Regions from separate parts of the Allorhizobium sp. nf9_anc genome, predicted to be linked through region 1. Evidence: predicted binding sites of a transcription regulator. Region 1 holds the regulator's gene; each other region holds the start of a gene.
What was found. The regulator PhoB, encoded in region 1, activates phosphate uptake and scavenging genes when phosphate is short. The targets are predictions, from matches to a motif close to TGTCATNNANCTGTCAT.
Positions count from the first base shown of each region.

Region 2: AC02Y0_RS10465 (esterase-like activity of phytase family protein) is a predicted target of PhoB. The motif match lies at 4,290-4,306, and genes of this name have one in related genera.
Region 3: AC02Y0_RS06905 (UDP-2,3-diacylglucosamine diphosphatase) is a predicted target of PhoB. The motif match lies at 6,290-6,306, and genes of this name have one in related genera.

Region 1 covers NZ_CM150481.1:3,357,133-3,367,641, reverse strand. Annotated here, with positions in the region: gene phoR (phosphate regulon sensor histidine kinase PhoR) at 1-783, shown strand, start outside; gene AC02Y0_RS16405 (substrate-binding domain-containing protein) at 971-2,011, shown strand; gene pstC (phosphate ABC transporter permease subunit PstC) at 2,080-3,540, shown strand; gene pstA (phosphate ABC transporter permease PstA) at 3,537-4,889, shown strand; gene pstB (phosphate ABC transporter ATP-binding protein PstB) at 4,925-5,710, shown strand; gene phoU (phosphate signaling complex protein PhoU) at 5,757-6,470, shown strand; gene phoB (phosphate regulon transcriptional regulator PhoB) at 6,496-7,179, shown strand; gene AC02Y0_RS16375 (GcrA family cell cycle regulator) at 7,307-7,843, opposite strand; gene AC02Y0_RS16370 (acetylornithine transaminase) at 8,289-9,491, shown strand; gene argF (ornithine carbamoyltransferase) at 9,508-10,425, shown strand.
Region 2 covers NZ_CM150481.1:2,164,031-2,174,539, reverse strand. Annotated here, with positions in the region: gene lon (endopeptidase La) at 31-2,448, shown strand; gene hupB (DNA-binding protein HupB) at 2,655-2,930, shown strand; FMN riboswitch at 3,071-3,224, shown strand; gene AC02Y0_RS10470 (DMT family transporter) at 3,359-4,258, shown strand; gene AC02Y0_RS10465 (esterase-like activity of phytase family protein) at 4,359-6,557, shown strand; gene AC02Y0_RS10460 (aldo/keto reductase) at 6,636-7,622, opposite strand; gene AC02Y0_RS10455 (DUF2256 domain-containing protein) at 7,760-7,924, shown strand; gene AC02Y0_RS10450 (MFS transporter) at 7,957-9,300, shown strand; gene AC02Y0_RS10445 (UDP-glucose dehydrogenase family protein) at 9,488-10,509, shown strand, end outside.
Region 3 covers NZ_CM150481.1:1,457,017-1,467,525, reverse strand. Annotated here, with positions in the region: gene AC02Y0_RS06930 (apolipoprotein A-IV repeat region-like domain-containing protein) at 1-1,084, shown strand, start outside; gene AC02Y0_RS06925 (ABC-type transport auxiliary lipoprotein family protein) at 1,208-1,843, opposite strand; gene AC02Y0_RS06920 (MlaD family protein) at 1,870-3,243, opposite strand; gene AC02Y0_RS06915 (ABC transporter ATP-binding protein) at 3,247-4,056, opposite strand; gene AC02Y0_RS06910 (MlaE family lipid ABC transporter permease subunit) at 4,067-5,218, opposite strand; gene AC02Y0_RS06905 (UDP-2,3-diacylglucosamine diphosphatase) at 5,390-6,244, opposite strand; gene AC02Y0_RS06900 (NADP-dependent malic enzyme) at 6,457-8,772, shown strand; gene AC02Y0_RS06895 (helix-turn-helix transcriptional regulator) at 8,889-9,617, shown strand; gene AC02Y0_RS06890 (acyl-homoserine-lactone synthase) at 9,718-10,359, shown strand; gene AC02Y0_RS06885 (DUF2865 domain-containing protein) at 10,494-10,509, shown strand, end outside.

The sequences.
Region 1 (10,509 bases):
GAAAGGGTCTATATCGTCCGCGTCGCCCGCGTCCTGTCGGACGAGACGAATGCGACGCCCTATTTCCTCCTGTCCTTCCGTGATATCTCCGAACTGCGCCGCCTGGACCGAATGCGCAGCGACTTCGTCGCCAATGCCAGCCACGAACTGCGCACGCCGCTCGCTTCGCTGCGCGGTTTCATCGAGACCATGCAGGGCCCGGCCCGCGACGATGCGAAGGCCAAGGATCGCTTCCTCGCCATCATGCTCGATCAGGCGAACCGCATGAGCCGTCTCGTGGACGATCTCCTGTCGCTGTCGCGGCTCGAGCTCAAGGCGCATCTGCCGCCCGACCAGAAGGTGGAGCTGGCGCCAATCCTCGGGCATGTGCGCGACAGTCTCGCACCGCTTGCCGCTGATCTGGGTGTGGAGATCACGCTCGATTTGCCGGAGGCGAAGGTCGAGGTGATGGGCGAACGCGACGAACTGGTGCAGGTCTTCGAAAACCTGATCGAGAACGCCTGCAAGTATGGCCAGGACGGCAAGGTGGTTGAGGTGTCGCTCAGGCAGGAGCCGGGCGGTGCGACGGAGGTCAGCGTGCGCGACCACGGGCCGGGCATCCCGACGGAGCATGTGCCGCGCCTCACCGAGCGCTTCTACCGGGTCAATGTCGAGGACAGCCGGTCGAAAAAAGGGACCGGTCTCGGCCTTGCAATCGTCAAGCACATCCTCACCCGCCACCGCGCCCGCCTGATCGTGAAGTCCGAGCTCGGTGCCGGGAGCGAGTTTACCGTCCGTTTCTGACATAAAACCGCAATCTTCAAACGGACTGGTTTTGCATCCCATTGTTTCTCAATGGTTTTAATTGTCACAAATGTTTCACTGAACTGACATAAAAGCGTGAGCCTAGAGCCGCTAGAACGCACCTGCCGACGCTTGGCAGATGCCGCGACGGCCGCAAAGACACACAAGCCCATTCTGGGAGATGATCATGAACGCTCTGAAACTTTCCGTAGCTGCCTTGGCGGCCTCTGTGGCCTTCGCCGGCGCTGCCATTGCCCGCGACCAGATCCAGATTGCTGGTTCCTCCACGGTTCTGCCTTATGCCTCTATCGTTGCCGAAGCCTTCGGCGAAAACACCGACTTCGGAACTCCGGTCGTTGAATCGGGCGGTTCTGGCGCCGGCCGTAAGAAGCTCTGCGAAGGCGTGGGCGAGAACACCATCGACATCGCCAACTCTTCGTCGCGCATCAGCAAGTCCGACATCGAGCTCTGCAAGACCAACGGCGTAGCCGACATCCAGGAAGTTCGCATCGGTTACGATGGCATCGTCTTTGCCTCGGATATCGCTGGTCCGGAATTTGCATTCACCCCGTCGGATTGGCACAATGCTCTCGCTGCCAAGGTCCTCAAGGACGGCCAGCTGGTCGACAACCCCTACAAGGCCTGGAATGAAATCCGCGCCGACCTGCCGGCTCAGCCGATCCTCGCTTTCGTTCCGGGCACCAAGCACGGCACCCGCGAAGTGTTCGACACCAAGGTGATCGTTGCTGGTTGCGAAGAAAACGGCACGTTCGAAGCCCTGAAGACCGCCGCCGGTGGCGACGAAGACAAGGCTGAAGAAGGTTGCATGGCGCTCCGCACCGACGGCACGTCTGTTGACATCGACGGCGACTACACCGAGACGCTCGCTCGCGTTGACGCCAACAAGAACGGCATCGGCGTATTCGGCCTGTCTTTCTACCAGAACAACACCGACAAGCTGCGCGTAGCCACCATGGGCGGCGTTGTTCCTTCGGTTGAAACCATCGCCAAGGGCGAGTACCCGGTTTCGCGTCCGCTGTACTTCTACGTCAAGAACGCACACCTCGACGTCATCCCTGGCCTCCAGGAATACGTAGAGTTCTTCGTTTCTGACGAAATGGCTGGCCCGGATGGTCCGCTTGCTGCTTACGGCCTGGTTTCCGACCCGGAACTGGCTGCAACGCAGGCAGCCGTCAAGGCTCGCACGCCGATGGCGCCCCTGAACTAATCTGATCAAGCGACCGGCGGCACGTTTTGTGCCGCCGGTTTCTTTCTGTTGGGGAAATGGCGGGTAACATGAACGCGAGCATCATCGTCCTCTGTATACTAGTGCTTGCGGCACTCGGCTTCGTTCTCGGCCGACGGCAGGCTCTTTCGGTTTCGGCCGCGCGCGGCACGAAGCTTCACTCTCTGCCCGGCTACTATGGCCAGGTGGTGGCTCTGGTCACTGCCGTCCCGGCGTTGCTGCTGCTCATGGCCTGGCTTTTCATTCAGCCTGCCATCGTCGAAAGCCGCATCAGTGCGACCATTCCTGACAGCGTCGTGCCTGAAGGTGGCGCCCAAAGCCTCGTTATGGCAGATGTCCGCCGCATTGCCGACGGTCTCACTGCCGTCGAAGCGCGTGCCGCAGAAGCAGGTGCCGATGTCGACGTCGAGGCGCTCGATGCCGGCAATGTCCGTGCCCGGCTCGCCGATGTTGGCGTGGCTCTCGGTGCCGAAGTTCCAGTGGAAGTCTTCGAAGCCGCCAAGGCCTATCGCAGCCAGTCGGACTTTGGCCATCTGCTGATGACGATTGCTGTGCTGGCGCTTGCCGTTGCGGCCTTGCCGCTGGCCTATGTTCGCGTCAACCCAGAACTGCGCGCACGCAATCTGAGCGAAAGCTTCGTCAAGACGGTGCTCATGCTCTCTTCGCTGGTCGCCATTCTGACCACGGTCGGCATTGTCGGATCGCTGGTCTTCGAGACCTATGTCTTTTTCACCATGTATCCGGCGAGCGAGTTCTTCTTCTCGACCGTCTGGAACCCGCAGTTCCGTGGTGGCTCCGAACTCGGCATTCTTCCGCTGCTCTGGGGTACCTTCTACGTTTCGATCATCTCGCTGATCGTCGCTGTTCCGATCGGTCTCATGATCGCGGTGTATCTGTCGGAATATGCTGGTCCGAACACCCGCGGTATCGTCAAGCCGGCGATCGAGGTCCTGGCGGGCATCCCGACCATCGTCTACGGTCTGTTCGCGCTGGTGACCGTCGGTCCGTTCCTGCGTGACTACTTCGCAGAGCCGCTCGGCCTCGGCACCTCGTCTTCATCCGTCCTGACCGCAGGTCTCGTGATGGGTGTGATGATCATCCCCTTCGTCTCGTCCCTGTCGGACGACATCATCAACGCCGTGCCGCAGGCTCTGCGCGATGGCTCCTACGCGCTGGGTTCCACGCAGTCGGAAACCATCAAGCAGGTCGTGCTGCCAGCAGCCCTTCCGGGTATCGTCGGTGCGATCCTGCTCGCCGCAAGCCGTGCCATCGGTGAGACCATGATCGTGGTCCTCGGCGCCGGCGCCTCTGCCAAACTCGATATCAATCCCTTCGAGGCCATGACCACGGTGACGGTCAAGATCGTCAGCCAGCTGACCGGGGATACCGAGTTCGCCAGCCCCGAGACTCTGGTCGCCTTCGCCCTCGGCCTTACCCTCTTCGTCATCACGCTCGGCCTCAACGTCGTAGCCCTCTACATTGTCCGCAAGTACCGGGAGCAGTACGAATGACCGATATCACCGCCATCGGCGCCCCCATGCCTACGGAAAAGAAGTCCATTCTGACGGTCGATGATCGCACGCGCCGTCGCAATAAGGAGGAAGTCCGCTTCCGCATGTGGGGCAAGGCTGCCGTCACCTTCGGGATCGTTGCCCTCATCGGACTGCTGCTCTCCATCATGTCGAACGGCTTGTCGTCGTTCCAGCAGACCTTCATCACGCTCGACGTCTACATGGACCCGGCGAGGCTCGACAAGGCTGGCAACCGCGATCCAGCGGAGATCGCCAAGGTCAGTACCTTTGGCTATGCGCCGCTCATCGAGCAGGCTGTCGCCAAGGCTCTTGAAGACAAGGGACTTGTTGCCGACGGTCTCACGCCCAAGGCTGCAGCAGAGCTCATTTCGAAGGAAGCGGCCGCCGATCTTCGCCGCTTCGTCCTCGCCGATCCCTCTGTCATCGGCCAGACCTATCCATTCGACTTTCTCGCTGGTGGCCGTATCGATGGTTACTACAAGGGTCGCGTGACGATGGAGAGCGCTGCTCTCGATCGCAATGTCTCGCCGGAACAGCTCGTCCTCGCAGACCAGCTGAAGGAAGCCGGCATTCTGGTGACGAAATTCAACTGGGGCTTCTTCACCGCGCCCGACGCATCCGACACGCGTCCGGAGGCGGCAGGCCTCGGCATTGCGGTCATCGGCTCGGCTTACATGATGCTGATCGTCCTGGTGCTGGCGTTGCCGCTCGGTGTCGCCACCTCGATCTATCTCGAGGAGTTTGCACCGCAGAACTGGTTCACTGACCTGATCGAGGTCAATATCGCCAATCTCGCGGCCGTTCCCTCGATCGTCTTCGGTATCCTTGGCCTCGCCGTGCTGATCAACTTCGTCGGCCTGCCGCAGTCGGCGCCGATCGTCGGCGGTCTCGTCCTGACGCTGATGACACTGCCCACGATCATCATTGCCACCCGTTCGGCACTCAAGGCCGTGCCTCCGTCGATCCGCGATGCGGCCCTCGGCGTCGGCGCCTCCAAGATGCAGTCGATCTTCCACCACGTCCTGCCGCTCGCCATGCCGGGCATCCTGACGGGTGCGATCATCGGTCTCGCCCGCGCGCTCGGTGAAACGGCGCCCCTGCTGCTGATCGGCATGGTCGCCTTCGTACGCGAATACCCGGCAGGTCCGCCGGACGGCTTCTTCCAGCCGGCTTCAGCTCTGCCGGTCCAGGTTTATAACTGGACACAGCGTGGCGACCCGGCCTTCGTGGAGCGCGCCTCCGGTGCCATCATCGTCCTCCTGGTGTTCCTGATCCTGATGAACCTGATCGCAATCATTCTTCGTCGCCGTTTCGAGCGTCGCTGGTAAGGAGCTGTATCATGATGAACAATCTCGCGACTAAGATGACCACGACGAAAGCGCCACCTATGACTGAAACCAAGATCACCGCCCGCAATGTGCAGGTCTTCTACGGTGACAAGCACGCCCTGAAGGATGTCAACATCGACATCCGCCCCCGTTCCGTCACGGCCTTCATCGGCCCGTCGGGCTGCGGCAAGTCGACCTTCCTGCGCTGCATCAACCGCATGAACGATACGATCGCGAGCTGCCGCGTCGAAGGCAACATCATGATCGACGCGGAAAACATCTACGACGCCAAGGTCGATCCGGTGCAGCTGCGCGCCAAGGTCGGCATGGTGTTCCAGAAGCCGAACCCGTTCCCGAAGTCGATCTACGAGAACGTTGCCTACGGTCCCCGCATCCACGGTCTCGCCCGCAACAAGTCCGACCTGGACGAGATCGTTGCGACCGCCCTGCAGAAGGCCGGTCTCTGGAACGAGGTCAAGGATCGTCTGGACTCGGCTGGTACCGGCCTCTCCGGTGGTCAGCAGCAGCGTCTGTGCATCGCACGCGCCGTGGCCGTCAGCCCCGAAGTCATCCTCATGGACGAACCTTGCTCTGCGCTCGACCCGATCGCGACCGCCAAGGTCGAGGAACTGATCCACGAACTGCGCGAAAACTTCACGATCGTCATCGTGACGCACTCGATGCAGCAGGCCGCACGCGTTTCCCAGCGCACGGCGATGTTCCACCTCGGCGAACTGGTCGAAGAGAACGACACCGACAAGATGTTCACCAATCCGGATGACCAGCGCACCCAGGATTACATCATGGGCCGCTTCGGCTGAGCCTCGACGTCATCCACGGTTGAACTCAATTTCAAGGACGTTTCAAATGGGCTCCTCTCACATCTACTCGGCCTTCGACGAGGAACTGAAGTTCCTGATGCGCCGCATCTCCGAAATGGGCGGTCTGGCAGAACAGATGGTCGCCGAAAGCGTACGTTCTCTGGTGAATTCCGATGCGGCGCTTGCCCAGAAGGTGATCTCCGATGACGTCCTGATGGACGCCATGGAGCGCGAGATTGGCGACAAGGCGGTGATCACCATCGCCAAGCGTCAGCCGGTTGCCTCCGACCTGCGCGAGATCATCGGCGCTCTTCGCATCGCCGCCGACCTCGAGCGCGTCGGCGATCTCGGCAAGAGCAACTCCAAGCGCGTCGTCGCCGTCCAGGCGACCGGTGTGCCGCGCAAGCTCGCCCGCGGTCTCGAGCATCTCTCGGATCTGGCGCTGGCCCAGCTCAAGGAAGTCCTCGACGTCTACACGACGCGCTCGGCCGAAAAGGCCAAGTCGATCCGTGACCGCGACGAGGAGATCGATGCCATCTACACCTCGCTATTCCGCGAGCTGCTGACCTACATGATGGAAGATCCGCGCAACATCACCAGCTGCACCCATCTTCTCTTCTGCGCCAAGAACATCGAGCGCATCGGCGACCACGCGACCAACATCGCCGAGACGATCTACTATATGACGACCGGTGCGCAGCCGGAAGGTGAACGTCCGAAGGAAGACCTGACCTCTTCCGTCGGCGCGCTCACCGAGTGACGTTGTCCAGCGGGGTTAATGCCTGATGCAGCCGAAAATCGCCGTGGTGGAAGACGAGGAGGCCCTCTCGGTCCTCCTTCGCTACAATCTTGAAGCCGAGGGCTATGAAGTCGAGACGATCCTCAGGGGTGACGAGGCTGAAATCCGCTTGCAGGAGCGGGTTCCGGACCTTCTGATCCTCGACTGGATGCTGCCCGGCGTGTCCGGCATCGAACTCTGCCGCAGGCTTCGGGTCCGCCCCGAGACCGAGCGCCTGCCGATCATCATGCTGACGGCTCGTGGCGAGGAAAGTGAGCGGGTACGTGGCCTGGCAACGGGTGCCGACGACTATGTCGTCAAGCCCTTCTCGACGCCGGAGCTGATGGCCCGCGTCAAGGCCATGCTCCGCCGCGCCAAACCCGAGGTTCTCTCCAGCGTCCTGCGCTGCGGCGATATCGAGCTCGACCGCGAGACGCACCGCGTGCATCGCAAGAGCCGCGAGGTTCGCCTTGGGCCGACCGAGTTCCGGCTGCTGGAATTCCTGATGGCATCGCCGGGCCGCGTCTTCTCGCGCTCCCAACTGCTGGACGGTGTCTGGGGTCACGACATCTATGTAGACGAACGCACCGTTGACGTGCATGTCGGGCGCCTGCGCAAGGCGCTGAACTTCTCCAACATGCAGGATGTCATCCGCACCGTGCGCGGCGCGGGTTATTCCATGGAAGCCTGAGTAAGCCAATTATTTCGATTGAGGGGCTGCACGGATCATCCGCTGCGGCCCTTTTCGTTTCAGGCAAGAGCCCAAAAAGAAAACGGGCCCCGAAGGACCCGTTGCATGTCTTGATCTTGCCGATGGATCAGCGGGCGGCCTTGCGGCGTTCGCTGACCGGCTGATAGGCGAGCTTCGCGTGATAGGTGCAATAAGGCGCGCTATCGGCGATTTCGCAGCCGCAGAAGTGGAAGTCGTCCTTCATCGGATCGCCGATCGGCCACTTGCACGTGCGCTCGGTCAGTTCCGTCAGCGCCAGACGACGCGAGATCGGGACAACCACGTTGAGGGAACGACGAACTTCGACTTCCTCGTAGGCTTCGACTTCGACCTCTTCCTTCAGCATGGTTGCGCCGGCAGCGCGGGTTACCGTGCGAGTGGTCGTGTTAGCCGCCGGACGGTTCTGGAAAGTGGCCGGACGCTGGGTCTGTGCCGGGCGCTTTGCCGGACGGGCCGCAGACGAGCTGCCGCCAGCCTTTGCGCGGCCGGGAAGGTTAAGGCGGTGCACCTTGCCGATAACGGCATTGCGGCTTACGCCACCGAGTTGTGCTGCAATCTGGCTCGCGCTGAGGCCTTCAGCCCACAGCCGCTTCAGTCTCTCGACCCGATCATCAGTCCATTGCATAGTCGTCATGCCAATTCTCTCCGCCGCTCGCGTCTGTGATGGCAGAATCCGTCACCGTTGCTTCGAACGAATCCGAAACAAAGCCGCCTCGATACTGTCGGTGAGCACTTCCGCCGCATGCAATCTATTAATGAAATTTAACCTAGAGGTCGGCTGACTCCGTGACAAGAGTCGCAGGAATCATCTGGAATCGATTTCGCGGTTTTCCCCAACTTGCTTCCCGAGTGAGTCAAGTATGCAACAGGTGGAATCTTCCCCGACGCTCGTGCTGCGCGTGTCGGCCGAATCCGTGCCTACTCCTGCGATTCCTGCAGAAAACGTTGACATCGCAGGGGCGAATGCGGATAGTGCCCCCGCCGCCGCGAGGCGGCATTTTTAATTTTTCCGGGACCTCTGAGGCGTCCCGCCGTCCCCGGACGGATCGTCGAGAAGGATTGTGACAGCCATGGCCGAAGCTACGCCGCTCTACCAGACCTACAATCGGGCGCCGCTGCGTTTCGAGCGAGGCGAGGGCGTCTGGCTTGTAACGGAGAGTGGCGAGCGATATCTCGATTTTGCAGCCGGTGTGGCAGTAACTTCTGTCGGTCACGGCCATCCGCATGTCGTCGGCGCGCTGAAGGATCAGGCCGACAAGGTCTGGCATCTGTCGAACCTCTATGAAGTGCCGGGCCAGGAAGTTCTGGCCAAGCGCCTGACGGACGTCACCTTTGCCGATCGCGTCTTCTTCACCAATTCGGGTGCGGAAGCGCTGGAATGCGCGATCAAGACGGCGCGCCGCTATCACTTTGCCAAGGGGCATCCTGAGAAGTTCCACATCATCACGATGGAAGGCGCCTTCCACGGCCGCACCATCGCGACGATCGCCGCCGGTGGTCAGGAAAAGTATCTCGAAGGCTTCGGCCCGAAGGCCCCCGGTTTCGACCAGGTGCCCTTCGGCGATCTGGAAGCAGTCAAGGCAGCCATCAGCGATGCGACGGCTGCAATCCTCGTTGAGCCCGTTCAGGGTGAGGGCGGCATCCGTCCGATCCCGGTGGAAATGCTGCGCGCCTTGCGCGACCTCTGCGACGAGCATGGCCTGCTCCTGATCCTGGATGAAGTCCAGTGCGGCGTCGGCCGGACCGGCAAGCTCTTTGCTCATGAATGGGCAGGCATCACGCCGGATCTCATGGCTGTCGCCAAGGGCATCGGTGGCGGCTTCCCGCTCGGCGCCTGCCTTGCCACGGAAGAGGCGGCCTATGGCATGAAGGCCGGTACGCATGGCTCGACCTATGGCGGCAACCCGCTTGGCATGGCCGTCGGTAATGCTGTTCTTGATGTCGTGCTGGAAGACGGCTTCCTTGAGAACGTGCGCGACACCGCACTCGTCTTCCGCCAGGGTCTGGCTTCGCTGAAGGACCGGTTCCCGGACGTGATCGAGGACGTGCGTGGCGAAGGCCTGATGCTCGGCCTCAAGGCCAAGGTTCCGAACACCGAACTCTTGATGGCGATGCGTGACGAGCACCTGCTCGGCGTTCCCGCAGGCGACAACGTCATCCGTCTTCTGCCGCCGCTGACGGTCACGGCAGAAGAGGCCCGTGACGGCATCGCCCGTATCGAACAGGCCGCCGAACATATCCGCGCCAAGGCCGCAGTCGCAGCGTCTGCCTAAGACAGGACCCTCTTTCATGGCATCTCCCAAGCATTTTCTCGATCTCTCCGCTGTCACGGCTGGGGACCTCCGCGGTATTCTCGAAGACGCAAAGTCCCGCAAGCAGGCGACCAAGGCCGGCACCGCCGACAAGCCGCTTGCCGGCAAGATGCTCGCGATGATTTTCGAGAAGCCTTCGACCCGTACGCGCGTTTCCTTCGACGTCGGCATGCGCCAGCTGGGCGGCGAGACGCTGTTCCTCTCCGGCACCGAAATGCAGCTTGGTCGTGCCGAAACGATTGGTGACACCGCCAAGGTTCTGTCCCGCTATGTCGATGCGATCATGATCCGCACCACCGATCATGCCCGCCTCCTGGAAATGGCCGAGCATGCGACGGTCCCCGTGATCAACGCGCTGACGGATCTCACCCATCCCTGCCAGATCATGGCAGACATCATGACCATCGAAGAGCATCGTGGCCCGGTCACGGGCAAGACGCTTGCCTGGACGGGCGACGGCAACAACGTGTTGCATTCGCTGGTCGAAGGGTCGGCCCGCTTTGGCTACAAGATGAACATGGCCGTGCCGCTCGGCTCCGAGCCGGATGACAAGATCCTCAACTGGGCCCGCAATAATGGCGGCGAGATCATGCTCTGCCATGATGCCGACCGTGCAGTGACCGGTGCCGATGCCGTCATCACCGATACCTGGGTGTCGATGAACCAGGAGCACAAGGCCCGCGGCCATAATGTCTTCCAGCCTTTCCAGGTCAATGCGGAGCTGATGAAGAAGGCCAATGACGAGGCGCTCTTCCTGCACTGCCTGCCGGCCCATCGCGGCGAGGAAGTGACAGACGAGGTAATCGACGGCGTACAGTCTGTGGTCTTCGACGAAGCCGAGAACCGTCTGCACGCGCAGAAGTCGATCCTCGCCTGGTGCCTCGGCGCCATCTGAGGTCGGATTTCGGGCGCCTGTCGGGTGACTTGACGTTTCGCGCAGGTGATCCCATCTGTGCCCTTTCTGATCGGGCCTCTCAGG
Region 2 (10,509 bases), 1.2 Mb from region 1:
GTTTCCCCGGGACGTTTGAAAGGAAGTGAAATGACGAATACGTCAGCTGCAAACGAGGTGAACACCTATCCGGTGCTGCCTCTGCGCGACATCGTGGTGTTTCCTCACATGATCGTTCCGCTGTTCGTCGGCCGTGAAAAGTCCATTCGCGCTCTGGAAGAGGTGATGGGCTCCGACAAGCAGATCATGCTGGCCACGCAGATCAATGCCAGTGACGACGATCCGGCCCCGGACGCCATCTACGAAGTCGGCACCGTCGCCAATGTCCTCCAGCTCCTGAAGCTGCCCGACGGCACCGTGAAGGTGCTGATCGAAGGACGTGCGCGCGCCAAGGTCGAGGCCTACACGGCCCGCGAAGATTACTACGAGGCGAAGGCCCGTATCCTGGCAGAGCCGGATGAAGATGCCGTCGAGATCGAGGCCCTGTCTCGCTCGGTGGTCTCGGAGTTCGAGAACTACGTGAAGCTGAACAAGAAGATCTCTCCCGAGGTTGTCGGTGCCGCAAGCCAGATCGAGGATTACTCGAAGCTTGCCGACACGGTCGCCTCGCATCTCTCTATCAAGATCACCGAAAAGCAGGAAATGCTGGAAACGGTGAGCGTGAAGACGCGCCTTGAAAAGGCGCTCGGCTTCATGGAAGGCGAGATCTCCGTTCTCCAGGTCGAGAAGCGTATCCGCTCGCGCGTCAAGCGCCAGATGGAGAAGACCCAGCGCGAGTACTACCTCAACGAACAGATGAAGGCGATCCAGAAGGAACTCGGCGACGGCGAAGACGGCCGTGACGAGATGGCCGAACTGGAAGAGCGCATCGCCAAGACCAAGCTTTCCAAGGAAGCCAAGGAAAAGGCCGATGCCGAGCTGAAGAAGCTGCGTCACATGAGCCCGATGTCGGCGGAAGCCACCGTCGTGCGCAACTATCTCGACTGGCTGCTGGGCCTTCCCTGGGGCAAGAAGTCGAAGGTCAAGATCGACCTCAACGCGGCTGAAAAGACCCTCGATGAGGACCATTTCGGTCTCGACAAGGTCAAGGAACGCATCGTCGAATATCTGGCCGTCCAGGCCCGTGCGACGAAGTTGAAAGGCCCGATCCTGTGCCTCGTCGGCCCTCCGGGCGTCGGCAAGACCTCGCTCGCCAAGTCGATCGCCAAGGCGACCGGCCGCGAATACGTGCGCATGGCCCTCGGTGGCGTCCGTGACGAAGCCGAGATCCGCGGTCACCGCCGGACCTATATCGGCTCCATGCCCGGCAAGATCGTGCAGTCGATGAAGAAGGCCAAGAAGTCCAACCCGCTCTTCCTGCTCGACGAGATCGACAAGATGGGCATGGATTTCCGTGGCGACCCTTCGTCGGCTCTGCTCGAGGTGCTGGATCCGGAACAGAACTCGACCTTCATGGACCACTATCTCGAAGTGGAATATGACCTGTCGAACGTCATGTTCGTGACGACCGCCAACACGCTGAACATCCCGGGTCCGCTGATGGACCGTATGGAGATCATCCGTATTGCCGGTTACACCGAGGATGAGAAGCTCGAGATCGCCAAGCGGCACCTGCTGCCCAAGGCGATCAAGGAACACGCCCTGCGTCCGGAAGAGTTCTCCGTGGCGGATTCGGCGATCATGGCGATCATCCAGCAGTATACCCGCGAAGCCGGCGTGCGTTCCTTCGAGCGCGAGCTGATGAAGCTCGCCCGTAAGGCCGTCACCGAAATCATCAAGGGCAAGGTGACCTCGGTTGCCGTGACCGGTGAGAACATCAACGAATACCTGGGCGTTCCGCGCTTCCGCCACGGCGAAGCCGAGGGCGAAGACCAGGTGGGCGTTGTCACGGGTCTTGCCTGGACGGAAGTGGGCGGCGAACTGCTCACCATCGAAGGCGTCATGATGCCCGGCAAGGGCCGCATGACGGTCACGGGCAACCTGAAGGAAGTGATGAAGGAATCGATTTCCGCTGCGGCATCCTATGTCCGTGCGCGCGCCGTCGATTTCGGCATTGAGCCTCCGCGCTTCGACAAGTCGGACATCCACGTCCACGTGCCGGAAGGTGCAACTCCGAAGGATGGTCCGTCGGCCGGTATCGCCATGGCAACCGCCATCGTCTCCATCATGACCGGCATTCCGGTCTCGAAGGATGTCGCAATGACGGGCGAAGTCACATTGCGTGGCCGCGTCCTGCCGATCGGTGGCCTCAAGGAAAAGCTGCTCGCAGCACTTCGTGGTGGCATCAAGAAGGTTCTGATCCCGGAAGAGAACGCCAAGGATTTGGCAGACATCCCGGACAACGTGAAGAACAACATGGAGATCATCCCTGTGTCCCGTATGGGCGAGGTGATCCGTCATGCGCTGGTTCGCGTGCCTGAACCGATTGAATGGGACGGAACCGTCGAAACGCCGGCAATCGGCGTGGTTGATGGAACCGACGAAACCGGTGCAACAGTCGCTCACTGAGGCAATTCTGCCATAAGTGAGCCACAAAGCTCCAAAACCGACAAAAAGGCTGGCATTTTTGCCAGCCTTTTTTGTGAAAAGCCGCTTAAAAGGCTTGTTTTCCGGGGCTTTCGGGTGCTTTTGAGTTGCGAAGGGCAGAAGCTTTCGTATTCTCCGCCCGACTTAATCATTTGAGTCGTTTCATACCAATCAGAAAGGGTGGAAACATGAACAAGAACGAACTCGTATCCGCGGTCGCCGAGAAGGCTGGCCTCACCAAGGCTGACGCAGCCTCTGCCGTTGATGCCGTTTTTGAAACGGTCCAGGCTGAACTGAAGAACGGCGGCGACATTCGTCTCGCTGGCTTCGGCGCCTTCACCGTCGCCCGTCGCGAAGCCTCCAAGGGCCGCAACCCGTCCACCGGCGCTGAAGTCGATATCCCGGCTCGTAACGTCCCGAAGTTCACGGCCGGCAAGGGCCTGAAGGACGCTGTCAACAGCTGATCCGTCGTGACCGTCGCCACCCTTCGGTGCCGATGGTCAGCTGACATCTCTGGTGAGCCCGGCCCCGTGCCGGGCTTTCTTTTTGCGCTCTTGCGCTGCAGCATGGGCTGTCATATTTCTATTGCGCCGGATTGTCCGGCATTCGTTCTCAGGGCGGGGTGAAACTCCCCACCGGCGGTAAAGGGGTAGCCCCAAGCCCGCGAGCGCCTGTTTCTCCTCAAGGGGAGGGCAGGGTCAGCAGATCCGGTGTAACTCCGGAGCCGACGGTTAAAGTCCGGATGAAAGAGAATGAGGTCAGGCTGTGCCTTCGTCGGTTCCTCGGATCCGGTGTGGGCCCTGCTGCGTGCTGCCGTTCCCCGTTCGGGGCCGGTCTTAGCGTCCTCATCTGTCCTGATTTGTGTTGGTCCTTTGGATTAAGGAAAAATGACATGAATCAGAGCTCGGTTTCAATTCTGCGCTCCCGGGCCGTTGTCGGTGCCGGATTTATGGTTTTGGCAGGCGTTGCCTTTGCCATTCTCAATGTCGTCACGCAGTGGCTCTCGATGACGCTCGGCTTTCCGCCGGCCTCGACCGCCTTCTGGCAATACGGCTTTGCTCTCGTCCTCTCTCTTCCGCTGCTCTTCCGGCTCGGCCTGCGCGCCATGAAGACCGCCTATCCGGTCCGCCACATCCTGCGCGTCCTGCTCGCCGCCTTCGGCGTTCAAGCCTGGGTGACGGGCCTTGCCACCGTGCCGATCTGGCAGGCCATCGCGCTCGTCATGACCTCGCCCTTCTTCATCATCATCGGCGCACGCCTCTTCCTTGGTGAGACCGTCGGTCGCGACCGTTGGCTGGCGACGCTGACGGGCTTTGTCGGTGCAATGATCATCCTCCAGCCATGGTCGGACACGTTCACCCTGGCAGCCCTCCTGCCGGTGCTCTCCGCGCTGCTTTGGGGTGGCTCGTCTCTGATCATGAAGAACCTCACCCATTACGAGGCGCCGGAAACCGTGACCGTCTGGCTTCTGGTTCTGCTGACCCCGATCAATGCCGGCCTGGCGGTCGCGGGTGGCTTCGTCGTGCCGGAGGGGCTGACACTCTGGCTGCTTCTGGGCGCAGGCCTCCTCACAGCCCTCGGCCAGTATCTGCTGACGCTCGCCTACAACGCTGCCGATGCGGCCTATGTGCAGCCGTTTGACGATCTGAAACTGCCACTCAATGTCTTCGCCGGCTGGATCGTTTTCGGCTATGCACCGAGCGGCTATCTGTGGCTCGGCGCGCTGCTCATCCTCGGTGCGTCGCTGTTCCTGATGCTGCGTGAGGCGGGCAAGGAAACATCGCCAGCCTGATCAGCAGGTAAATGTCGGATCGACATCGTGCTGTCATCCGACTGTCATCGGACTGGCTCAGAAACCTCTTGTTCCATTTCTGGATACTGGAGGTTTCCCGATGACCCATGGTCTCTCCCGCGTCGCCCTGACGGCGGCGCTCTTTGCATCCGTGGCCCTGCCGGCCGCTGCCGAACAGGTCTTCAACCGTATCGCCACTTTCCCCGTCGCCGCCAACCTGCCGGCCGACAAGGAAAAGCTCTCGACGACCTCGGCCGAGATCATCACGGCCTCGGAAGACGGCAACACGCTGATCTATTCCGACAGCCCGCTCGGCGGCATCGGCTTCATCGACATCACCGACGCAAAGGCACCGAAGGCTGCCGGCGCTTTGATGATGGACGGCGAGCCGACATCCGTTTACGTGGCTGGCGCTAAGGTTCTTGTCGGCGTGAACACGTCCGAGAGCTTCACCAGCCCGTCGGGCAAGCTCGCTGTCGTCGACATCGCCTCCAAGGCGATCGACGCCACCTGCGACATCGGCGGTCAGCCGGATTCTGTTGCCGTTTCCAAGGACGGCTCTTTCGTCGCGATCGCGATTGAGAACGAGCGTGACGAGGAAGTCAACGACGGCGCCCTGCCACAGATGCCGGCCGGCGACCTCGTCATCATCTCGCTGAAGGACGGCGTTGCCGATTGCGGTACCATGAAGCGCGTCGCACTGACCGGTCTCGCTGAAGTCGCCCCTGATGATCCGGAGCCGGAATTCGTCGCGATCAACAGCCTCGGCGAAATCGCCGTCACGCTGCAGGAAAACAACCACATTGCCATCGTTGACGGCAAGACGGGTGAGGTGAAGGCCCATTTCTCCGCCGGCACCGTTGACCTTGAAGGTATCGACACCAAGTCGGAAGGCGCTCTGAAGTTCTCAGGCTCCAAGGAAGGCGTTCCGCGCGAGCCTGACGCCGTGAAGTGGCTCGACGATAACCGCTTGGTCGTTGCCAACGAAGGTGACTGGAACGGCGGTTCGCGTGGCTTCACCATCTTCGACAAGACCGGCAAGGTTACTTACGAAGCCGGCGCTTCGCTCGAAATGGCGATCGCCCAGATCGGCCACTTCCCCGACAAGCGCGCCCGCTCCAAGGGCGTCGAGCCGGAAGGCCTGGAAGCCGCAACCTTCGGCGATCAGAACTACTTCTTCGTCCTCGCCGAGCGTTCCTCGGTCGCCGCTGTCTACAAGGACACGGGCGCCGAGCCGGAACTCACCCAGCTTCTGCCGTCGGGCGTCTCCCCGGAAGGTGCCGTCGCCATCCCCTCGCGCAACCTGCTGGTCACCGCCAACGAAGTTGACCTCGGCGAAGACGGCGGCCCGCGTTCGCATGTCATGCTCTATGAGCTGGCAGAAGGCACGCCCGCCTATCCGATGATCCAGTCTGCCATGGTCGATGGCGCACCGATCGGCTGGGGCGCTCTCTCGGGTCTCGTCGGCGATGCCGAAAAGGCAGGCACGCTCTACGCCGTCAATGACAGCTTCTACGCCATGCAGCCGTCGATCTTCACGATCGATGCTTCGCAGAAGCCTGCTGTCATCACCTCGGCGCTGCCGATCACCCGTGGTGGCTCTGCGGCCCAGAAGCTCGACATCGAGGGCATCACCCTCGACGGCAAGGGCGGCTTCTGGCTGGCATCGGAAGGCGATCCGGCCAAGCTCGTCGGCCACGGTCTCTACAATGTCGACGCCAAGGGTGAGATCAAGGCCGAGATCGGCTTCCCCACTGAACTGCTCGCCGGCCAGACCCGCTTCGGCCTAGAAGGCATCACCGCGATCGGTTCCGGCGACGACATGACGCTCTGGATGGCCGTTCAGCGCGAATGGGGCGATGACGAGAAGGGCTCGGTCAAGCTTCTCTCCTACAACCCCAAGTCCAAGGAATGGGGCGCTGTTCGCTATCCGCTCGAGGCTGCTGGCGAAGGTTGGGTCGGCCTGTCGGAAATCACCGCTCATGGCGACCATGTCTACATCGTCGAGCGCGACAACCAGGTGGGTGACAATGCGAAGCTGAAGAAGCTCTACCGCGTCGCCATCGCCGACCTGAAGCCTGCCAAGATCGGCGAAGAGCTGCCGACGGTCACCAAGGAAGAAGTCCACGACTTCATCCCGGACCTGAAGGCCGCCACGAACGGTTACGTCGTCGACAAGCTCGAAGGCTTCGCCTTCGACGCCTCGGGCAAGGCCTTCGCCGTCACCGACAACGACGGTGTGGATGACTCCTCGGGCGAGACTTTGTTCTGGGAAGTGAACCTGCAGGGTACCAACTGATCGAAAGATCAGAGCACGTAAAACAAAAGAGGCCGGGTGATCGCTCACCCGGCCTCTTTCTTTGAACCCTTTAGCGTCTTACCAGCGATGGTGCACATGCGGCGCGATCAGCCGCTCATAGACCTCGCGCGACGCTGCCATGACATCGGCAGACAGGGCGGCGAGATCGGAGGCGGCAGCATTTGCCTTGGCCTGCTCGCCGTTGCGGGCGCCAGGAATGACGACCGTGACGGCCTCGTGCATCAGGATCCAGCGGAGTGCGAACTGCGCCATGGACGCGCCTGCGGGGACCAGCTTGCGGACTTCCTCAACCGCTGCGAGACCCGTCTCGAAGGGAACGCCCGCAAAGGTCTCGCCCACATCGAAGGCTTCGCCATTGCGGTTGAAGTTGCGATGGTCTTCTGCTGCAAACTGTGTGTTGGCGTTGATCTTGCCCGAAAGCAGACCGCTTGCCAGCGGCACGCGCGCAATGACCGCGACGTTGCGGCGCTTGGCTTCCTGGAAGAACAGGGCAGCCGGGCGCTGGCGGAACATGTTGAAGATGATCTGCACCGAGACGACGCCCGGATATTCGATCGCCTTGAGCGCTTCCTCGACCTTTTCGACCGACACACCGTAATGCTTGATCTTGCCGGCCTTGCGGATCTCTTCGAGCCCCTCGAACATCTCCTGACGATAGTAGACGTCGGTCGGCGGGCAGTGCAGCTGCACGAGGTCGAGGCTGTCGATTTCGAGGTTCTGCAGCGACCGATCGATGAAGGCCTCGATATTGGCCTTGGTGTAGCCATCAGCCACATGCGGGTTGAGCCTCCGACCGGCCTTGGACGCCACCATGGGCCGTTTGCCGCCACGCGCCTTCAGCACCTCGGCGATGATCTTCTCCGAACGACCGTCGCCATAGACGTCTGCCGTGTCGATGAAGGTCATGCCCGCGTCCAGGGCCACATTGAGCGCAGCACGGCCGTCGGCCTCCGACACTTCGCCCCAGGATCCGCCGATCTGCCAGGCGCCGAAACCGATATCGCTGACGGTAAACTCCGTCCGGCCGAATTTATGTTCTCGCATCGTCATGTCTCTCCCGTGATTGCGGTTTCGAGCTAGCAAGTGGGGCAGGGGGTGGCAAGCTTCAACCGCTCGGATGTCTTGAAGTGATCCGCTTCGGCCCAAGATGCGAATTGCATCACAGGAAGCGAGAGACACGAATGCCGAAGATGATCCGCAAGGGCGATCTGCCCCAGAAAACCTGTCCCGTCTGCCGCAAACCTTTCGCCTGGCGCAAGAAGTGGGAGCGGGATTGGGAGAACGTCGTCTACTGTTCCGAACGATGCCGCCGGACTGGCAAAACCGGAAGCGCCGACAAGCCGTAGACCACTCCAGACACACCAGTGATCGGATACCCATGACAGACCAAGCCCCGGCCTCCGCGCGCCTCGCATTTTACGCGCTTCCGGCGATCCCCATGGCTGCGATCGCGCTTCCCTTCTACATCGTGCTGCCGACCTTCTATGCCGACCACTTCGCCATGTCGCTGGCGACGATTGGGGCCGTCCTGCTCGGTATCCGCCTGATCGATGCGATCACCGATCCCCTGTTCGGCTGGCTTTCCGATCGTGTCCGCTCCCGCTTCGGTCGTCGCCGCTTCTTCTTTCTGATCTCGACGCCGTTGACGGCGCTCGCGGCTTTCATGTTGTTCTGGCCTCCCGAAGATGCCGGCATCGGCTATCTCGCCTTCTGGGGCGTGGCGCTCTCGATCGGCGCTACATGGTCTCTGCTGCCCTACACGGCCTGGGGTGCGGAACTCGCGACGGGATATCAGGCCCGCGTAAAGCTTTCCGCCTGGCGGGAAGGGGCGACCCTCGTCGGCTCGTTGATCGCCATCACGCTGCCCTTCGTCGGCGGCCTGGACACGGCGGTCGGTTTCCATGGTCTTGCATGGATCGCCGTTTTCATCGCCATTGCCCTGCCTCTCGCCGGCCTGCTTGCCGTGGCAAATGTAGCTGAGCCGGTCGACTTCTCCCGGCGCAAGCTGTCCTTGCGGGAAGGCTTCCGCCATCTGTGCGCCAACGGCCCCTTCCTGCGGCTCGCATCCGCCTTCCTGCTGAACAGTTTCGCAAATGCGATCCCCGCATCGCTTTTCATCTATTTCGTCGGGCAGCGGCTGGGTGCTCCCGCCATGCAGGGCCCGCTGCTCTTCACCTATTTCCTCTGCGCCATCGCAGGCGTCCCCCTGGCCGTCGCCACGGCCAAACGGCTGGGCAAACACCGCGCCTGGTGCTTCGCGATGATCCTTGCCTGCGCCGTTTTCTCGGTCGCGGGTTTCCTCGGGGAGGGCGATGTTCTCGCCTTCACCGTCGTCTGCGTCGTCACTGGCCTGCTGCTCGGCTTCGATCTGACGCTGCCCCCGGCGATCCAGGCTGATGTCATTGACAATGATACGGTCTCGTCAGGCGAACAGCGCTCCGGCCTCTATTTCGCCGCCTGGAGTTTCATCACCAAGCTTGCGGTCGCCCTTTCCGCAGGTATCGTCTTCCCGCTCCTCGATCTCGCCGGCTTCATTGGCGACCAGACCGCGACCCAGACGCCGGAGGCACTGACCACGCTGACCGCGCTCTATGCCTTCCTGCCCATTCTCCCGAAACTCGCAGCCATTGCCCTGATGTGGAATTTTTCCCTCGATGAGGCGGCCCATCAAAGGCTGCGGTCGAGCGTTGAAGGCAAGACCCGAGCGCTCCAGCGTCTTTGACAGATCTGTAGCTGGCCGGTAGATCGGCACCTTAAGCTATCGGCGCGCGGCAAACTGACTACTTTGTTCAGTTTCATCGCAGAACGCTGTTGGCGTTCACGGTTTGTCATCTCTGTGTCGTGTTTTATGCTCCACAACCGGCAAAGCCGTGGGCTCGGGTGCAATATTTGGTCGATATAGGTGTTGAATGCGCATTGTGATGATCGGTTCGGGTTATGTCGGCCTGGTGTCGGGAGCCTGTCTGGCGGATTTCGGTCACGAGGTGATCTGTGTCGACAAGTCGACCGAGAAGGTCGAGGCGCTGGAGCGCGGCGAAGTGCCGATCTTCGAGCCGGGCCTCGAGGCCATCATAGCGCATAACCGCGCCTCCGGACGGCTGAGTTTCTCGCTCGACCTCGCAGGTCCGGTCGCCAATGCCGATGTCGTCTTCATCGCCGTCGGCACGCCCTCGCGTCGTGGTGACGGCCATGCTGACCTCACTTACGTCTACGCCGCCGCCCGCGAGATTGCCGCTGCCGTCACCGGCTTCACGGTGGTCGTCACCAAGTCCACGGTACCGGTCGGGACCGGTGACGAGATCGAGCGCATCTTCCGTGAGGAATTCCCCGAGAATGACATCGCTGTCGTCTCGAACCCCGAATTCCTCCGCGAAGGTGCTGCCATCTCGGACTTCAAGCGTCCCGACCGCATCGTCATCGGCACGGGCGACGAACGCGCCACCGAACTCATGCGCGAAGTCTACCGTCCGCTCTATCTCAACGAAGCGCCGCTCTACTTCTGCGAACGTCGGACCTCCGAACTGATCAAATATGCCGCCAACGCCTTCCTCGCGATGAAGATCACCTTCATCAACGAGATCGCCGATCTTTGCGAACATATCGGCGCGGATGTGCAGAAGGTCGCCAAGGGCATCGGCATGGACAAGCGCATTGGCGACAAGTTCCTGCATGCGGGTCCCGGCTATGGCGGCTCCTGCTTCCCGAAGGACACGCTGGCGCTGGTCAAGACGGCCCAGGACTTCGGCAGCCCGATGCGGCTGATCGAGACCACCGTTGCCATCAACGACAACCGCAAGCGCGCCATGGGCCGCAAGGTGATCGCCGCCTGTGACGGCAATGTCCGCGGCAAGAAGATCGCCGTGCTCGGCCTGACCTTCAAGCCGAATACCGATGACATGCGCGATGCCCCGGCCATCACCATCATCCAGGC
Region 3 (10,509 bases), 1.9 Mb from region 1:
CCAGCAGTCGATCGACAAGACGCTGACCGAGGCCGAGAAGCGTTCGGGCGAACTCGCCAACCGTCTGCGTGGCGGCCTCGCCGTCTCCTTGAGCGACATCGACCGTCTCCTCGGAGAAGCGGGTCGCAAGTCCGAAGGTGCAGCGCTCGCCCTGCGCGAAGCCATGCAGAGCGCCGTTGACGAAGCTGTCGCACGCTTCAGCGGCGCAACCGATGAGATCCGCCGCTCGGCTGTCGACATCCGCAAGGAGCTCGACCTGACGCGCAACGAACTGAAGCGCGGTGCCTTCGACCTTCCAGAGGAAGCCAAGGAAAGTGCGGCCCAGATGCGCCGCGCGGTCTCCGAGCAGATCAAGGCCCTGCAGGACATCTCGCAGCTCGTAGGCCGCACCAGCCAGACGCTGGAAATCTCCGAGCCAGTGGCCCGTCGTCTGGCCGAAGCCCAGCCAGAGCCCGTTCGTCGCCAGCCGGTCGCACCGCAACCACAGCCGCAGCCGGCGCCGCAGATCCGCCAGAGCGAAAGCCTGGGGCTTCGCGGCAGCCTCGGCGCAACCGACGCCTATAACCAATCGACGGCCGCGACCACGCGCGCCGAAGGTGGCGGCTGGATCAGCGACCTCCTGCGTGGCGCCTCGCGTGAGGAGCCCACTGAGACCGCTCCTGCCCGTCCGGCCCCTGCCCCGCAGCGCCCGGTCGCCGAAGCTCCGCCGGCCCGCCAGAGCGATACCCGCAATCCGCGCCATATGGTCGAATCACTGAATTCGCTGTCGGTCGACATCGCCCGCGCCATTGACCACGACGCCTCGGTCGACCTGTGGCGCCGCTACCAGCGGGGCGAGCGCGACATTTTCACCCGTCGCCTCTACACGCTGAAGGGCCAGCAGACCTTCGACGAGATCAAGCGCAAGTACGACCGCGAGCCGGAATTCCGCGTCGCCGTCGATCGCTACATCGCCGATTTCGAAAAGCTTCTGGCAGACGTAGCCCGCACTGACCGCGACAAGTCGATCACCCAGTCCTACCTGACGTCGGACACGGGCAAGGTCTACACGATGCTCGCGCACGCGGCCGGCCGTTTCAGCTGATATCAAACCAATACGGGAGCCGGTCAGCCGGCTTCCGACAAGCCAAAAGAAAAACCCCGGATCATATGCTGATCCGGGGTTTTCTTTTTGTCAGACTGCTAGCTGACTGAGCCTTGATAGGCTTCAGATCGATTGAAGCGTCCAGGCGACGATATCACCGGTCACGCGTGCGAAGGCACGGTCGAGGGCTGCTACATAGGCCGCGTTGTCGGACCCTGTCGAAGGCACCTCAGCCTTGAACACCCGCTGCGCCTTGACGGTGCCATTGCGATCATTGAGCAGCTTTGCCGAGATCTCGACCACACCGCGATCGCCACCTTCGGCCGAAATTTCAAAGGCCCTGACATCCGTGATCAGCTGGAAGTCGATAGCCAGGCCCTGCCCGGGACGCCCGACGCCGCCCAGGCGTCCGGTGTTCTCGAAGGCTTCGACGAGCTTCGACTGCACGACCCGCGTCAGGCGATCGCTCCACTGCGATTGCGAAAGATAACGGATCTCCGCGCCGGACACACGCACCAGGATCTGCTCGCTGTCCAGCGCCTTGAGCGCCGACGGATCGGCCACCAGGAGCTGCCGGTTGCGGGCGCTGGCATTGGTCGCCACATCGCTTACCGAAGCCGTAAGGTCGAATGTGTCGTTGTTCGCCTTGGACCCACAGGCGGCAAGGCCGAGGCCAAGGCTTGGGATCAGCACCGAAGCCACAAGCAGCCGCCGGAGCTTTGCCACGCCTTTGGAGCCGTTGACGCCGATCCTGTCCATTCTGTCGTCCTTCCCGGTGGTTCTCGTCATCGGCGTGTCCGCCCGTCAAATTCCTTGACCGTATCGCCGCCGAAAAGCAGGCGCTGCGGGTCGTCGTCGAAATTGGTAATCGCGTCGTTCAGGCCGCGAACAGTGTTGCGGGTATCGTTCACCAGCGTCTGGATGTCGCGCAGGCCTGTCGCCGAGAAGCGCTGCAAGTTGGAAGCAATCGGTCCAATCTGGGCGTTGAGGTTCTCGGCCGTCATGCGGATGGCCTCAAGCGTCTTGCGGGCTTCCACGCTGAGCGAATTTGCATCACCCGAGCCAAGGAACGCATCAACCTTCCTAAGGATCCCGTCGACCTGCTGGGATGAGGTGTTCAGACGGTTTGCAAGCTGGGTAAAGTCGTCGATGGCCTTGTCGATATCGTCACGACGGCCTGTAATGCTGTCCGAAAGTTCGCGGAAGCCTGCGATCGCCTTGCGGGCATCGGCAGAAGCGACCGACGCATCGTCAACGACCTGGCCAATCTTCTGGCTGTCGACGGCATCGATCAGCGACGAGACCTTCTGGAGCGTCTGATCGGCATTGTTGCCGAAGCGCTGGAAGGTGTCAGCCGTTTCGCGGAAGCTGTCGATCGCCGGACCGATCCGGTTCGAAGCGTCGGCAAAGCTTGCCGTTGCCCGCTCCGTATTGGTCAGGATCTGGTCGATCTTCTCGGAGTTAAGCGCCCTGAAGAGATCCTCGGCTGCCGCCAGCGTTGTATCGAGACGGCCGGAGAGACCGGATACGGAATCGGACAGCGAGCTGACACTCTTCAGGAATTCATCGATCCCCTTGGCATTATCAGCGAGCGACTTCGAGAAGGTCTCGGCATTGCGAACGGTGTTGGTTAGCGGTGCGCGGGCATCGGCGATGAAGCCCTGAAGCTCGGCCACGGCACCATCGGCTCGCTGCAAGATGCGGTCGGCGGTCGTCAACAGATTGGTCACGCTGGATTGTTCGGCTGTCAGGATAGCCGGCTCACCGGTATCCATGGCACGCTGCAGGATGGGATCACCGGATCCCGGACCGCCGCCGGAAAGCTCGACATAGGCAGCGCCCGTCAGCCCCTGGATTTCAAGCACCGCGGTGGTGCCGGATGTCACGGGAGCGTCGGCGCGGACCTCAGTGAAGGCCACCGAGAAATTCGGATCTTCATTGTCGATATAGAGATTGCGGACTGAGCCGACCGAAATGCCGTTGAAGCGAACCGGCGAACCGATGCTAAGGCCATTGGCCGATCCCGGAATGCGAATGGCGAGCGGCGCCATTTCGCCACCGCGTCCATATTCGGCCATCCAATAGACGAAGCCGAAGGCGGCCCCGATGACCAGCATCGTGAAAAAACCGACTATGGCGTAATTGGCTTTGGTTTCCATGGCTCACTCTACCGGATGTCCGGCGGAAGGCTCCGCCCGGGGAATGGAACGGGCACGCTTGCCCTTGAAATAGGATTGCACCCACTCGTCGTCGAAGGCGAGCATGTCGTCCAGCGTCCCCTCGACCAGAACGCGCTTCTGTCCCAGAACCGCAATACGGTCGCAGACGGAAAACAGGCTGTCGAGATCGTGGGTCACCATATAGACCGTCAATCCCAGCGTATCGCGCAGCTGCGCGATCAATTCATCAAATTCGGCAGCCCCGATCGGATCGAGACCGGAGGTTGGTTCGTCGAGGAAGACGAGATCCGGATCAAGCGCCAGCGCACGCGCAAGTGCCGCACGCTTGATCATGCCGCCTGAAAGTTCGGACGGATATTTGTCCGCAGCATCGGGATGGAGACCAACCAGCTCAATCTTGAGATAGGCAAGCTCATCCATCAGCCATTGCGGCAGATCCAGATATTCACGCATCGGCAGCTGGATGTTTTCCTTCACAGTGAGTGAGGAAAATAGGGCGCCGTGCTGGAAAAGAACCCCCAGGCGTGTGTCGAGTCTCATGCGCTGCAGGTCATCGACCGCATCGTAATCCGCGCCGAGGATCTCGATCTTGCCGGAGCGACGCGGCAACAGGCGCAGCACAGTGCGCATCAGAACGGACTTGCCCGCGCCGGATGCCCCGACGAAGCCGAGGATCTCGCCGCGGTAGATGTCGAGGTTCAGCTTGTCGAGAACAATCTTATCGCCGAAGCCGACCGTCAGTTCCTTCACCGACAGGATGACCTCGCGGTCTGGGGAGGGTCTGGTGTTCATCTGGCCCTCCTCAAAAATCGATCGCGGCGTAGAACATGGCAAACAGCCCGTCCACGAGAATGACGACGAAGATCGACTTGACCACGGATGCGGTGACATGGCGTCCGAGCGATTCGGCGCTGCCGCCCACCTTCATGCCTTCGACAGCCGCAATGATCCCGATGATCAGCGCCATGAACGGCGCCTTGATCATGCCGGTCGCAAGCGTCGAATAATCGACTGCCTCGTGCAGGCGGGTGATGAAGACATCAAAGGTGATGCCGGAATAGGCCCAGACCACGACCGCTGCGCCATAAAGCGCGGCGAAGTTGGCGACGATCGTCAGCAGCGGCAGTGCAATCGTCAGCGCAACAAGCCGCGGAAAGACCAGAACCCCGATCGGATTGAGGCCGATGACCTTCAAGGCATCGATTTCCTCACGCATCTTCATCGAACCGATTTCAGCCGTGATGGCGCTACCGGAACGCCCCGCGATCATGATCGCGGTCAGAAGCACGCCGATTTCGCGCAGCTGCAGGATACCGACGAGATCGACGACGAAAACTTCGGCACCGAAATAGCGCAACTGGAACGCTCCCTGCTGGGCAATGATCGCGCCGATCAGGAACGACATCAATGTGATGATCGGGACGGCCCGCACGCCCATGTGGTCGAGCTGATTGACCACGGATGCCGGAGACACACCGGAACCGCGCCCAGCCTTGGTCTGCGCCCCGCGGACGGCAGATCCGAGGACAAACATCATCGCGATCAGATCGCCCCAGAGGCTGATCGTCACTTTCCCGACAGGTTCGAAGATGCGCTCGAAACGGGTGCGGTGATCGACCGGCTTTTCCGGAGCCGTGACGTGCTCAGGAAGCGCTTCGATCAACTCGCGCATCCCCGGAGATCCGCCAACGATCTCGATCGATCCGCCGCGCTCGCGCCGTTCGGTTATGTAGCGGCGAACCAGCCATGCGCCAGCCGTGTCCATATCGCTGACTGCGCTGAGATCGATCGTCTCCCGCTGCGCGACCGGAGAATCAACCAGCGGGCCGGCGGAGTTGATCATCGCGCTCAGGCTGGTGTTCTTCCAGCGACCGGCAAGCCGGATCAGCCGGGCGTTTCCGTCCGGCTGCTCTTCGATCTCAATACGGGCGTCTTCTTGCTCAACCGAACTCAAGGTGGCGACAACTTCCAAATTCGCGCCGGGGGATCCGGGTTCGCAAATCACGTGACAGATAGCTGCACACTATAACCATCGCCGCCTGCGAAGAAATCCTTTGCAAACCGTTAATTGCGTTTTCCAACCCGATTGCGGGCCGTCATGACCGCTTTGCAACAGAGGGGTGGCTCAGGCCGCGCGAATCCCATCGTCCTGGGCCGTTTCGGCAATCGGTTTCGGCAGCAGGATGGGGACGAGTTTGCTGGCGCGCTTGGCTACCGGCGCTTCGCTGATCTTGTGGCCCCAGGAGATCAACTCCAGCCGACCGTCGGGATGTTCGGCGATCGCCGTGCAGCTTTCCACCCAGTCGCCGGTGTTGACGTAGTGGATGCCGTCGATGTCTTCCATGACGGCGTGGTGGATGTGGCCGCAGATAACGCCATCCACCTCGGCGCGGCGTGCCTCGTCTGCCACGACGCGCTGGAACTCGCCAATGAAATTGACCGCATGCTTGACCTGCAGCTTCGCCCAGGCCGAGAAAGACCAGTAGGGCATGCCGAGGCGGCGACGGATCGCGGCCAGAAGGACGTTGATGGCAATCGCGGTGTCATAGGCCCAGTCACCGAGATAGGCGAGCAGGCGGGCATTGCGCACGACCACGTCGAACTCGTCGCCATGGAGGACGAGGTATTTCTTGCCATCGGCCATTTCGTACACGATGCGCTGCTCGACCTCGATCCCGCCGAAATGGATGCCCGGGAAATCGCGCATGAACTCATCGTGATTGCCGGGGATGTAGATGATCCGCGTGCCCTTGCGCGCCTTGCGCAACACCTTCTGAACCACGTCATTGCATTGCTGCGGCCAGTACCAGCTGCGCTTCAGGCGCCATCCGTCGACGATGTCACCGACGAGGATAATGGTATCGGCCTCGTGCGTGCGCAGGAAATCCAGGAGGAAGTCCGTCTTGGCGGCTTTCGATCCGAGATGAACGTCCGAGATGAACAGGGTCCTGAAATGGCGTGTTTCGCTGGCTTCTTCCACGGCACGGTCCTCATCGCTGTCTTGAAAGCGCTTAATCAGACTCGTGTTTCAGGAAGATGACATCGCCGTGATCATGCCATTTACGGGACCTTCACCCCTCAAAATCTACTGAAAGCTCGCTGGGCATAGGCGGAACTAAAGTCTACCACTCCCGGTCAATTCGTGTATGACGGGCATACAGATCCGATGACCAGAAACTGCCGGTGAAACCAATGAATTCCCAGGACAAGAACAAGCCGCAAGTTGCGAACCCGACCGCCGATCTCGACGAGCAGGCGCTCTTCTATCACCGCTATCCCCGTCCCGGGAAACTCGAGATCCAGGCAACCAAGCCGCTCGGCAATCAGCGCGACCTCGCCCTTGCCTATTCGCCGGGTGTCGCCGCTCCCTGTCTCGCCATCAAGGACGACCCGGCAGCCGCCGACGATTACACGGCACGCTCCAACCTCGTCGCCGTGATCTCAAACGGCACAGCGGTCCTGGGCCTCGGCAATATCGGACCGCTGGCCTCCAAGCCGGTCATGGAAGGCAAGGCCGTCCTCTTTAAGAAATTCGCCGGCATCGACGTCTTCGACATCGAAATCGATGCACCTGGCGTCGACGACATGGTCTCGACCATTTCGGCCCTCGAGCCGACCTTCGGCGGTATCAACCTCGAAGACATCAAGGCCCCGGAATGCTTCCAGGTGGAAGACCAGCTCCGCGCCAAGATGAACATTCCTGTCTTCCATGACGACCAGCACGGCACCGCGATCATCGTTGCCGCCGCGATCCTGAACGGCCTGGAACTTGCCGGCAAGTCGATCGAGACCGTCAAGATTGTCGCCTCCGGTGCCGGTGCGGCCGCCCTCGCCTGCCTCAACCTCCTGGTGATCCTCGGCGCCAAGCGCGAGAACATCTGGGTCCACGACATTGAAGGCCTGGTCTACAAGGGCCGCAACGAGCTGATGGACCCCTGGAAGGAAGTCTACGCCCAGGAAACCGACAAGCGTGCGCTCGCCGAAAGCATCGACGATGCCGACGTCTTCCTCGGCCTGTCGGCAGCCGGCGTCCTGAAGCCGGAACTGCTGGCCCGCATGGCGCCAAAGCCGCTGATCATGGCGCTCGCCAATCCGAAGCCGGAAATCATGCCGGAAGAGGCCCGCGCGGCCCGCCCCGACGCGATGATCTGCACCGGTCGCTCCGACTTCCCGAACCAGGTCAACAACGTCCTCTGCTTCCCCTACATTTTCAGGGGTGCACTCGATTGCGGCGCGACCACGATCAATGAAGAGATGAAGATGGCCGCCGTCCGCGCCATCGCAGCCCTCGCCCGCGAGGAAGTCTCCGAAGTCGCCGCGCGCGCCTATACCGGCGAAACGCCAACCTTCGGCCCAGACTACCTGATCCCCTCGCCGTTCGATCCGCGCCTGATCCTGCGTATCGCTCCGGCCGTTGCAAAGGCGGCAGCCGACAGCGGCGTCGCACGCCGTCCGATCGCCGATTTCGACACCTATCTCGACCAGCTGAATCGCTTCGTCTTCCGCTCCGGCTTCGTCATGAAGCCGATCTTCGCGGCTGCCAAGACGGCATCGAACAAGCGCGTGATCTTCGCCGAAGGCGAGGACGAGCGCGTGCTGCGCGCAGCCCAGGTCCTGCTCGAAGACGGTATCGGCGAACCGATCCTGATCGGACGTCCGCAGATCATCGAGACGCGCCTGAAGCGCTACGGCCTGCGCATCCGCCCGGGCACCGATTTCGAACTGGTCAATCCGGAAGACGATCCGCGCTACCGCGACTATGTCGACGACTACTTCGCGCTGGTCGGCCGCGCCGGCATCAACCCGGAAGCTGCGCGCACGATCGTGCGCACCAACACCACTGTTATCGGCGCACTTGCCGTCAAGCGTGGTGATGCAGATGCCCTGATCTGCGGCGTCGAAGGCCGCTACGACCGCCATGTCCGTGACGTTCGCCAGATCATCGGCAAGCGTGAGGGTGTGCGCGACTTCTCAGGTCTCAGCCTGCTGATCTCGCAGCGCGGCGCCATCTTCTTCACTGACACCTTCGTCACGGACGATCCGTGTGCCGAGGAGATCGCGGAAATGACCATTCTCGCGGCGCAGGAAATCCGCCGCTTCGGCATCAGCCCGAAGGCAGCCCTGCTCTCCCATTCCAACTTCGGCTCCCGCCCGTCCGCCAGCGCCTCGAAAATGCGTCAAGCACTTGAGATCATCAGGACCAATGCACCGGAGATCGAAGTCGACGGCGAAATGCAGGGCGGCTCGGCCTTGTCAGAGGTCCTGCGCAAGCGCGCCATGCCGGAGAGCACGCTGACGGGTGAAGCAAACCTTCTGGTCTTCCCGAATCTCGACGCCGCCAACATCTCGCTCGGCATCGTCCGCACCATGATGGATGCCCTGCATGTGGGTCCGATCCTGCTCGGTGCCGCCATGCCGGCGCACGTGCTTTCGACCTCTGTGACATCCCGTGGCGTCGTCAACATGGCAGCACTGGCCGTCGTCGAAGCGTCGCAGCCGGCCGGTTGATTTGGGCTCTCGAGCGGCGGTTTTCGTCCGCCGCTCGACCGCCGCGAAACTTAGCCACTAGACAAGCCAAAGCTGCAACGCCGACACTGTTTCCCTTGAAATATAGGGTATTGTCGATGGCGCAGTCGGGGGCATATTTCGAACTCTTGGATTGGCTGGACCAGCAGGAAACGCTCGATCCTCCAGCCTTCCTGTCGCGCCTGCAGGTGGCCTACGAAACGGGACCGGTCACCTATGTCGACGCGGTCATCAGCAATGGCCGCATGCGCGCCCATACCATTCACCGCAGTCTCCGGCGACACGTGCCACACAGTGTGCGCAGCCCGCATCGCAAGCCGCCTGTCGAACAGATCCTCCGTGTCTTCGCAGCCCTCGAGCCCATTCAACTCGCCGGCAGGAACAGGGGCAACGAGGACGGGCCTGCAATCATTGGCTACCCCTTGCCCGGTCGCAACAGCGGTCTTCTGGTGGAAGCCGGACCACAGATCCCCGAACTCTCCACTTGGCGCCGCCTCCACGACAGAGACCTCCTGAGCCTGGGCACACGTTTGAACGCCAGGCTGACGCGACCCGCTCGCATGGAGAGCCTGGAAAAGTCGGGGGGACAGTCGTTGACCCGCCGCGAGCGCGAGACGCTGGCCTGGATTGCAGCCGGCAAGAGCTACTGGGAAACAGCCGTCATTCTCGGCATTACCGAACGCACGATCCGCCACTTCATGGCCAATGCCCGGCACAAACTCGACGTCATGACAAATGCTCAAGCTGTCGCCGAGGCCGTTTGGCGCGGCCTGATCCCGCGTCTCGCGGACACTGACGTGTCATCAGAAAAGGCAAAACCTTCATAGTATCATAGATTGCATATAAGAATGCTGGCGCAACCGTCAATTTCATTCGGATGGCTTGAGCCGCATCCTGCCTGTTCCGTTCTGCAAGAAGGAGCAAGGCATGATCAGGATCATCAACGGCGCACGCCGACACCAGTTTCCCTCCGACATCGATGCGATGCACAGGCTGCGCAAACGTGTCTTCCACGACCTCCTCGGCTGGGAGGTCGAGGTGCGCGATGCCTGGGAGATCGACGACTATGACCGGTCCAATCCGCTCTATGTTCTCTCCTATGGCGATGAGGGACGTCTGCGCGGTTCGCTTCGACTGCTGCCGACGCTTGGGCCGAACATGCTCGACGACACATTCCCGATCCTGCTCGGGGACGGTCCGCAAATCCGCAGCGCCGCCATCTGGGAATCGAGCCGCTTCTGCATCGATCCCGAGATCTCGCAGGACCGTGCCGGAAACCAGGTGACGATCGCCGCAGCCGAGCTGATGTGCGGCGTCGGAGAACTGGGCCTGGCATCCGGCCTCAGCCACATCGTCACCGTAACGGATGTGTTTCTGGAGCGCATGTTCAAGCGCATGGGCTGCCCCGGATTGCGGATCGGCGAGCCCCAGCGCATCGGCGTGGTTCAGGCGGTAGCGGTATCCTGGGAGGTCTCCCGGGACATGCTCGACAGGATGAAAGCGGTGGCGGCAATCGAGGGAAGCGTGCTCGAACGACCGATGACCCTCACGGCAGCTCAGGCCGCATGACATAGAACAAGGCGGGTGCGGCAGGTGCCGTACCCTACTCACGTCATCTGTCATTTGAATTTGACCACCACTCGGATATCCTGCACCGCATCAGGGTCGTAGTCTGCCTTGCAAACGACAACTGGAATCCGGATGTGCCGAGCAGGATAG